DNA from 2 places in the Paenibacillus sp. NMA1017 genome. Region 2 is predicted to be linked to the other one. Evidence: riboswitches for the same ligand, from Rfam matches in the RefSeq annotation. Region 2 holds a riboswitch; the other holds the start of a gene.

Region 1 (5,135 bases), on a different contig from region 2:
GAGGAAGGATATCTGGAGCATCCACGTGAGGCGCTGGCTTATTATCGCGGGCAAGGCGTACAAACGATGGTGGCCGAGAAAAAACATATGGGTAGCCGGGCTATTTTGCTATTATTCAAGAACGAACAGGCTGCTGTCGAGTATGTAGGATACCCGACATTGGGCACGATCTACAGCCGAAGCGGGCGCCCTTTCTTTGAACCAGGCCTTGGAAAGCAAGTGCTAGAGAAGCTGAATGTGGATCTACGGACTGCTGGATATTTTGAACGGAACCAGACGGATTTTGTGTTGCTGGATGCGGAAATTGTGCCGTGGAATCTCAAGGCTCGGGAACTGATTGCTGCACAGTATGCGCATGTGGGGGAAGCAGCTCTGCTGGATCGCAGTAAGCTGGTAGACAAGCTGGAGCAGGCGAAGGTTGCAGGTCGAGAAGTTGGAGACTGGTTGGAGGAAATGGAACAGAAGTATGCGAATGCCGTAACGTTTCAAGAGGCTTTTCAAAAATATTGCTGGGATGTGGACGGTCTGGATGAAATTCGTATCGCACCGTTTCATACGCTGGCACACAGCGGAAAGACTTTTTTCGACCATTCTCATATTTGGCATATGGAGCAAAATAGAGAACTGGCTGGGCTGTCTTCCCTGTTTATGGAGACAGAGTATCGCGTCATCACGGACGAAGCAAGCGAGGAAGCGGTTATTCGCTGGTGGAACGAGATGACAGAGGATGGTCATGAGGGGATTGTGATCAAGCCGGAACGCTTTTTGATGAAAAATCGGGACAAGATGATTCAGCCTGCAATCAAGGTGAGAGGCCGCAAGTATTTGCATATCATTTACGGTATGGATTATCTTGCCCCTGAGAATTTAAAGCGTCTGAAGCAGCGTCGAACGAACAAAAAGGAGCGTCATGCCCTGATGGAAGGAGCGCTTGGTATGGAAGGCGTGGAACGTTTTGTCCGTAAGGATACGGTAGATCGTATTCATGAATGCGTCCTTGCCGCGCTATCTCTGGAATCGGAGCCGATTGACCCGAGATTGTAGTTTGCGAAGGAGGGATTGAGATGGAAAGGGGTACACCGTTAATTGATATTGGTGTGAACTTGATGCACCGTTCGTTTCATGCGGATCGGGAACAGGTGGTAGAGAGAGCCGCGGCTGTAGGGATTACACCTTTGATTATTACTGGAACCAGTGTCCGCGGCAGTCGGGAGGCTGCTCAGTATGCGGCCCGTTATCCGGGCAAGCTGTATACGACGGCTGGCGTGCATCCCCATGATGCCAAAGACTGCAGCGCAGATACGATTCAGCAGCTCCGCCAGCTGGCGAGTCAGCCACAGGTCGTATCCATAGGGGAATGCGGACTGGACTATAACCGTGATTTTTCGCCGCGTGATGTGCAGCGCCGATGGTTTGGGGAGCAAATCCAACTGGCGGGTGAGCTGAATATGCCGTTATTTCTGCATGAACGAGATGCACATGAGGACTTTGCCGCTATGCTGCGGGAGTATCAAGGGCTTGTCGATAAAGTGGTAGTGCATTGTTTTACCGGCACGGAACAGGAACTGCATACGTATGTAGAAATGGGACTGTATATCGGGATCACCGGCTGGATTTGCGACGAACGGCGTGGCAAACATCTGCGTGAGCTGGTTAGGGATATTCCGCTAGACCGGTTGATGATTGAAACGGATGCTCCATTTCTGACCCCGCGTAATCTGCCCGTGAAGCCCAAAGAAGGGCGTAATGAGCCGATGTATCTCGCTCACATCGCCGCTACGATTGCCGAGTGCACAGGCCGTAGCATGATGGAGATCGAAATTGCGACGACGGAAACAGCTAAGCGTTTCTTCGGATTATAGGATTGTCAAAGCCATAGATGTGGTATATATTATAGTGAATTAAAAAAGCATTGTCGGGAGCTTGAGAAAGTCAGGCTGAGAGGGTGGCCCTTGCCACTGACCGTGAAATCTGATCTGGGTAATGCCAGCGTAGAGAAACCAAGAACACTATACAGGAATGCCGCTTTTTTTTGCGGTTGTCGATAGATTCAATGTATGTCCTAGCATTTTACCTTGACCCTGACTTGGCTTGGTATCAGTGTAGTAGTTTAGACTACTGGTTATATAAGGCATATCGACGAATGATGTTTTGTATGGTGCTTTACCTTTTACTGCGCATAAAGCTTGCCTGGAGATTCAGCTCCAGGCAAGCTTTTTTTATGGCCAAGAGGCCAACTATAAGGAAAAAGGGGAGCACGCAATAATGAATACTGCTGTAAGAGCGTCCAAAGGGTTGAAACTGACGGATATTTTGGTCACGATTGTGATCGCTGTTGTGTTCGGGTTGATCTACAAAATATGGGGGCCTGCCTATGATTTGATGAAGCCATTTGGTCTACACGCCGAGCAACTGATGTATGGCATGTGGTTTATGGCAGGCACGTTTGCTTATCTCATCATTCGCAAGCCGGGTGTTGCAATTTTGGCAGAGGTGGCAGCGGCAACGGTCAGTGCTTTTTTGGGAAGCGAATGGGGCATGTCCACTTTGTATTATGGCCTGCTGCAAGGCTTGGGAGCGGAGCTGTTTTTTGCAGCTTTTCTGTATCGGAACGCAAACTTGTGGGTTGCTTCGCTAGCTGCGGCTGGGGCGGCTGTCACTTCTCTGATTCTAGACTTCAGCTACGGGTATATTGATCAGCTATCGACCTGGAACTATGTTTTGTATATTGGATTTCGGATGATTGGCAGTATTGTGATTGCCGGGGTATTCGCGTTCTATCTGGCTAAGGCATTGGAGGTAACCGGAGTCACGCGAAGTTTGAGGCCTGCAACGGAACAAGATTATAAGGGGCTGGATTGATGAGCCGGGCAACCGAAGATGTGGTGGCTTCGATCACCCGGCTACGGTTGAAATTCCCCGGTGAGCAAGAACTGCTTTTTCACAATATGTCTTTGTCTGTCCGCAAGGGGGAAAAGCTGCTGCTACTGGGGCCGAGTGGATGCGGTAAATCAACGCTGCTCCAAGTGTTAAGTGGTCTGATTCCACGCACGATAGAAGTGCCTATGAAATGCGATGCTGCTGTAATCCCAAGTGTCTCAGGTATTGTATTTCAAGATCCTGATACGCAGTTCTGTATGTCCTATGCAGACGAGGAACTGGCTTTTGTGTTGGAAAATAATCAGGTTCCTCGTGAGCAAATGCGATCCCGTATTCGCGAGCTGCTGATACAGGTTGGTCTATCGACGGATGATATACATATGCCCATTGGCAGCATGTCACAGGGAATGAAGCAGCGGCTGGCGATTGCGTCTGTGCTGGCTATGGAGCCAGAAGTGCTTTTTCTGGATGAGCCGACGGCTTTGTTGGACGAGGAAGGCACTACACAGGTGTGGGATACCATTCGCAACATTTCGGTAGACCAGACACTGGTGATCGTGGAACATAAAATTAATGAAATTGTCCATGATGTGGATCGGATTGTGGTGCTTTCTGCTCAAGGGGAGATCATTGCGGATGGAAGGGCCGAAGAAGTATTTCATGTGCATCGGCAGGCATTGTCCGAGTACGGCGTGTGGTATCCGGGAGTATGGAATGAATCGTCTTCGCCACGTTGGAGTGAAGCAGTGACGCAACAGAATGGTGCGGGGACTAATTTGCTGGAGCTAGAACATTTTAGCGGCCTCCGCAGTTTAAGTTCAGTGATTTATGTGGAGCATGCGCAGGTGAAGTCTGGCGACTGGATTGGCGTGGTCGGTGAAAACGGGGCTGGCAAAAGCTCGCTGTTGCTCTCCATGATGCGCTTACTTCGCACACAGGGACGTTATAGCGTGTGCGGAGTTGAGGCAGGCAGTACGGAACAACTGGCAGAGCGTATCGGGTTCGCGTTTCAAAATCCCGAGCTGCAATTCGTAGCACACACCGTACGAAAGGAACTAGAGTATTCGTTACCCAAGAGCTTGTTTAGCGCCGAACAGTGCCGGGAACGGGTCGATCGGATGCTTGTACAGTTCGGACTGGAGCGGCTGGACGAGCGTCATCCGTATCAGCTTTCGTTAGGCCAAAAAAGGCGGTTGAGTATTGCTACGGCTATGATTCGTGAGCCGGAAGTGCTGCTGCTCGATGAACCGACCTTTGGGCATGATGCGCGTAATACCTTTGTCATGCTGGATATGTTGGAGCAGCTGAGAGCGGCAGGCACGGCCATTGTGATGGTCACCCATGACCCGGAAATTGTCCGTCGATATTGTACCGATACATGGCGGATTCAGAAAGGGGAATTACAGTATGAACCTGTCCTTTCCCCATCATAAAACATGGTTGCATCGCGTGAATCCGGGCCTAAAGCTCGTGATGTTTTCCATCCTGTTTGTGGTCGTTATAGTCATCCATAATCCGAATGTCATGTTTAATGTTGCGTGTGCTATGTTACTGCTGCTTGTCTGGTCAGGCCATCCATGGAAGCGGCTGCTGCTGTATGGATCTCCCTTTATATTGGTGTTTATTTCAACTTCAACGGGCATGATGATGTTCGGCAAAGGGGTGACGACCTGGTGGACATGGGGCCTGATCCATATTACGCAGGAAAGCTTTTACCGAGGCATGCATCTGGGCTTTCGTGCGCTGAGTATGGCTGCGGTAGGTTTGCTGTTTGGTTTAACGACTCGTCCAGTGGACCTTTTTTATTCACTGATGCAGCAATGGAAGCTCCCTCCGAAGTATGCATACAGCTTTTTGGCAGCCATGCGGTTGATGCCCATGATGGTGGAGGAATTTCAGGCATTGAGACAAGCCCACCGTATTCGAGGTTTACATCAGCATGTGTCCAAATGGAATATGTATGCCACGCTTCGCAGGTATGCGATTCCGCTACTCGCTCAAAGTATTCGGCGTGCTCAGCGCATTGCTATTGCTATGGAAGCCAAGGGTTTTACCAATGAAACCAAACGCACATATTATTATGCGATTGGCTATTCGGCTGTAGATGTTGTATTCATATTCTATTTTGTTGTCATACTTACGCTGGCTTGGGGACTCGGTATCCACTTTCCTTATGTGGGGGTGTGGGATGTACGTTAATTGTTGTCAAAAGGCTTTGCCCGTTTTCTGCTCTGTGGTATATTAATGCAATGGGA
Region 2 (5,135 bases):
CATAACTTACTCGTTCACGCTACCGATCATTCCGCAAGAGGAGTGGTACAACACGGTAGATGATGTGGGTCTGATCGCGTTTATCCAAGGCATTCCGGTCGGAGACAGGTATTACAATAACTATGGATTTGGTGGTGGGAGAGTCGTTAGAAAGCAAGACATTATCGGTGGCATAGAACCAGATACTGGAATGAAATATTTTTATAGAGATTCATGCCCAGCTCCCTTTAAAGCGAGTGAACGTTTCACGGATGAAAAATCTGCCGCAGCTGCGGGTTACTTTGAGTACAAATGTTATAATGGCTTAAAATAATCACCCTCATGGGTGGTTTTTCTTTTTTTAGGCAGATCCATACCAAAAAACCTTAAAATTCACTGTTTTCAATATTCCGATATGGATGCAGAATGTGCTACAATAAAGCTTTGAAAGAAACGAAATGCATATGAAATAAGAACAGTCGGCAGTGCCGATGACAATAAGGAGCCAAAAACAGCTTATGAGTTTATTGACTGTAGAAAATGTATCCCACAACTTTGGGGACCGCGCATTATTTAAAAATGTTTCCTTTCGATTGCTTGCGGGGGAACGTGTAGGTTTGGTAGGAGCTAACGGTGTCGGTAAATCGACACTCATGAACATTCTCACTGGAAAATTGCTTAAGGATGAGGGTAAAGTGGAATGGACTCCACGTGTACGTTACGGCTATCTGGATCAGCATACCAAGCTGACACCGGGCAAAACGGTACGTGATGTTTTGAAAGACGCTTTTCTTCCTTTGTTGGAATTGGAAAAGGAAATGATGCAGATTACTGACAAAATGGGGGATGCTTCTCCTGAAGAGTTGGAAGTGCTGCTGGAACAGATGGGTGAAATTCAGGAGCAATTGGATATGGGGGATTTTTACCTCATTGATGTGAAGGTTGAAGAAATGGCGAATGGACTGGGACTCTCGGCCATAGGACTGGACCGGGATGTATCTGCACTTAGCGGTGGGCAACGGACAAAGGTGCTTCTTGCTAAGTTGCTGTTGGAAAAGCCGAATGTCCTGCTGCTGGATGAGCCTACCAACTATTTGGATGTAGAGCATATTGAATGGCTTACGCGCTATTTGAAGGACTATCCCTATGCTTTTATTCTTATTTCACATGATACTGAATTTATGAATCAGGTCGTTAATGTTATTTACCATCTTGAATTTGCCAAGATGACCCGTTATTCAGCTAACTATGAAAAGTTTCTTGAAATGGCGGATCTGAACAAAGCTCAGCATATTGATGCTTATGAGAAGCAACAGGATTTTATTAAGAAACAGGAAGATTTTATTCAGCGTAATAAAGCGCGTGCCTCTACATCAGGCCGAGCAAAGAGCCGTGAAAAACAGCTTGATCGGATCGAACGTATTGATAAGCCTGAAGAAGCCGCAAAACCAACCTTTCAATTTAAAGAAGCACGTGCAAGCGGAAAGACGGTATTTGAGGGTATTGATTTTGAGATTGGTTATACGCATGCCCTTTTGCCTAAAATGTCCATGACGATTGAACGTGGCGAAAAGATTGCAATTGTTGGCTACAATGGTGTCGGTAAATCGACATTGCTCAAAACCATATTGGGAAAAATTCCACCAATCAGTGGAAAAACCTATCAAGGTGATTTTTTGCAGCCCGCTTATTTTGAGCAGGAAGTAAAGGCGGAGAAAATTACACCGATTGACGATGTGTGGAATGAATTCCCGCATTTGAACCAGCATGAAGTACGAGCGCATTTGGCGCGTTGCGGTTTGAAGAATGAGCATATCACGCGTCCGCTATCTGCGCTCAGTGGTGGAGAACAGGCTAAAGTCCGTCTTTGCAAACTGTTAATGCGTGAAAGCAACTGGGTACTGTTCGATGAGCCTACCAACCACTTGGATGTTAAAGCAAAGGATGAGCTGAAACGTGCCTTGAAGGAATACAAAGGGACCGTATTGCTTGTATCTCACGAACCGGACTTTTACGAGGATTGGGTAACCAAAACGTGGAATGTGGAAGAGTGGTCAAGTAAAGTTAACTAAAATCAACTAAATCCAGTTCTGGCAAATTTCACACGAAGTGGGGTTTGCAGAATTAGAAAAATATGCTAAGCTATCTTTAGCTTATACAATAAAATAGTCACACTAGGGGAGCCGCCCATGCGGCTGAGACGGAATAAATGGATTTCGGACCCTTTGCACCTGATCTGGGTTATGCCAGCGTAGGGAAGTGAGCGCCGTACAAACAAGGCAACGCCATCTTTATTTTTGTTTGTGCGTGGGACGATACACGTATACGGATATCATGGTCCGTTCGATTATTGGACGTTCGTTAAACCACTTCCTTGGGGAAGTGGTTTTTTGCGTTTCGTTCATTTTAAGTTGTTCGAGCTTCCGTAGACGATTCACATACAATCCCCTTTCATTCCTGCTGGTAGACGTGGCTGGCTAAGCTTAGATCCTTTAATCCAATGTGAGGTGAAGACAAAATCGAATTACACGCAATTTCGATGGAAAAGGGCACTTTTGCACAAGCCGCCCAAGTGGCTGCTGTGATTTGTCCGTATGTTCATTATGTACACGCACGTTTAAAACAGAATGGTGCCTCTGCATTGCTTTCTTTGACTCGCAGCATGGTGGAGCAGGAAGTTCCTCTGCAACAAATTGTAGTAAATGATCGTGTGGATGTAGCTTTACTTACTTTGGTTGGAGCCGTCCAACTACCAGCTAATGGATTACCTGTTGTGGATGTGAAAAGCCTACTTCCTAAGAGTACACGCTGTGGAGTGTCTGTGCATTCCTTGGAGGAGGCGCAGACTACCGAGCAGGCAGGTGCGGACTATGTACTTTATGGTCACGTATATGAGACCCATTGTAAGCCCGGTATTGTACCGCGGGGGTTAGCTCAGCTTGAACATATTTGCAGGCTGTCGAACATTCCGGTGATCGCGCTGGGCGGCATACAACCGCATCATATCCCGGAGCTTTATAGGGCCGGAGCAAGCGGAATTGCGGTGATGTCTGGTATATGGGAGGCTGAGTCGCCCGTTGCAGCTGCGATGGAATATAGGCGAATGGCAGATCTTGTAGTTCACAGCCTGTAGCGAGAAAACGAGAGTAGAGGCAAGCTGAAAGCAGAAGGGTTTATGGAGAGGAGACACGGAACAAATGCTAAAGATACACACAGAGGCAAGAGCGATAGGACATGCTGAATGCTTGGTCATAGGTGGAGGTGTCATCGGCAGTTCCATAGCTTATCATGTGGCCAAGGAGGGAAGAAGTACGATCATGCTGGAACGATTGATCCCGGGTGAGGGAGCCTCAGGAGCAGCGGTTGGAATGCTGGCAGCGGAAAGTGAAGAGTTCACCGACTCTGAGCTGGCACGATTTGCTCGCAGAAGTCGAGATGCATTCCCTGAGCTTGTCTGTGATCTGGAGCGTTTGTCGGGTATTTCGGTGGAATTCCGTACAGAAGGATTTGTGACCCCTTTCCGTACGGAAACTGAAGGCCAAAAGCGCTGGAAAGCTGCTAAAACGCGAGAGGATGATTGTTCTATCTGGTGGGATGCGAGGGAATTGGCCCGCAGAATTCCTGGTTTGGATGAACAAGCGATCGGGGCAATATATCGTTCAAAGGAGACACAAGTGGCTCCTGTACAGCTTTGCCGTGCTTATGCAGGTGCTGCTGCGGTGCTGGGAGCAACGGTATGGTCTGGTACACAGGCAGAGCAACTGGTCATACAGGATGGTCGTGTTTGCGGTGTCCGAACAGATAGTGGCTTTTTTTCCTGCGATCAGGTCATTATTGCTGGAGGCTTGGATAGCATGAAATTGCTAGCGCAGGTTGGGTTTGAATATCCACTTTATCCGGTCAAGGGCGAAGCGGTAGCGGTCTCCTTGAAGGATCACCCGTTAGAATACACCATTTGTGCTGATGATATTTACCTCGTGCCTAAACAGAATAACGAGCTTTGGATTGGGGCAACGAGTCTTCCGTATCAATATGACGAAGAGGTGACCGTAGGAGGCTTGGAGGGGTTGCTGGCACGTGCCTCTGCCTGGCTGCCGCGCGTTCGTGAAGCTTCTTTTATGCGCGCTTGGGCGGGCTTACGTCCGCAGGCCGCATCAGGTCATCCTTTTATTGGCAGTGTACCTGGGGTCGAGGGCGTATATGCTGCAGTCGGGCATTATCGCAACGGTGTCCTGCTGAGTGATGCTACCGGGCGTGCGATGGCAGCTATGCTTAATGGGGCTGGTGCGGCTGAATTTGGGATAAGTAGATTTTCTTCTGAGCTCCTCAAGGAGGAAAGCTTATGAAGCTGACGATTAACGGCCAGAGCCTGACCTTTTCTAATCGAATCACTCATGTGGATCAATTGCTACATGAGCTTGATGTAAAGGTGAAAACCGTAGTGGTGGAGCTGAATCGGCATATATTGACCCGTGAAGATCATGATGAAGCGGTACTGAAGGATGGAGATTGCCTAGAGATTGTACATTTTGTGGGAGGCGGTTGATCATGTTAACCATTGGAAAAGCATCTTTTACCTCAAGGCTGTTGTTGGGAACAGGAAAATTCTCTGATCTGGATATCCAATCCCAAGCCGTAGAGGCTGCTGAGACGGAAATATTGACGTTTGCTGTACGGAGATTGAACTTGGAGGAACGGGATAAGCAGCATTTTCTCGATATGCTGGATTTGAGCCGGTATACACTTCTTCCCAACACAGCAGGGGCTACAACAGCAGAGGAGGCGATTCGTATTGCCCAATTGGCAAAAGCCTCCGGCCTGTGCGATATGATTAAGGTGGAAGTCATTGGGGATAGCAAGACACTGCTGCCTGATCCTTTTGAAACGTTGAAAGCTAGTGATAAGCTGTTAGAAGAAGGTTTTATCGTGCTGCCCTACATATCGGACGATGTGATTCTAGCAAAGAGGCTTCAAGAGCTTGGAGTACACGCCGTTATGCCTGGAGCATCACCGATTGGTACAGGACATGGTTTGCTCAATCCATTTTCATTAGAGCTAATTATTGAACAAGCGGAAGTTCCGGTTATTGTCGATGCGGGTATTCGCTCACCCGGTGACGCGGCAATGGCGATGCAGTTGGGGGCAGATGCTGTTTT

Evidence for each region. A riboswitch is a leader RNA that binds a small molecule or an ion and turns the genes downstream of it on or off. The one in region 2 is predicted to bind thiamine pyrophosphate.
Region 1: it holds a riboswitch for thiamine pyrophosphate, as region 2 does, so the genes downstream of both, AC5ELV_RS18675 (ECF transporter S component) here and AC5ELV_RS05040 (thiamine phosphate synthase) in region 2, are expected to answer to the same signal.

The regions. Positions count from the first base shown of each region.
Region 1 covers NZ_JBZXYR010000008.1:59,484-64,618, reverse strand. Annotated here, with positions in the region: gene AC5ELV_RS18685 (polynucleotide kinase-phosphatase) at 1-1,044, shown strand, start outside; gene AC5ELV_RS18680 (TatD family hydrolase) at 1,065-1,862, shown strand; TPP riboswitch at 1,907-2,016, shown strand; gene AC5ELV_RS18675 (ECF transporter S component) at 2,266-2,862, shown strand; gene AC5ELV_RS18670 (ABC transporter ATP-binding protein) at 2,862-4,313, shown strand; gene AC5ELV_RS18665 (energy-coupling factor transporter transmembrane component T family protein) at 4,288-5,079, shown strand.
Region 2 covers NZ_JBZXYR010000002.1:20,156-25,290, reverse strand. Annotated here, with positions in the region: gene AC5ELV_RS05050 (hypothetical protein) at 1-313, shown strand, start outside; gene AC5ELV_RS05045 (ABC-F family ATP-binding cassette domain-containing protein) at 498-2,051, shown strand; TPP riboswitch at 2,146-2,254, shown strand; gene AC5ELV_RS05040 (thiamine phosphate synthase) at 2,519-3,112, shown strand; gene thiO (glycine oxidase ThiO) at 3,177-4,325, shown strand; gene thiS (sulfur carrier protein ThiS) at 4,322-4,525, shown strand; gene AC5ELV_RS05025 (thiazole synthase) at 4,528-5,135, shown strand, end outside.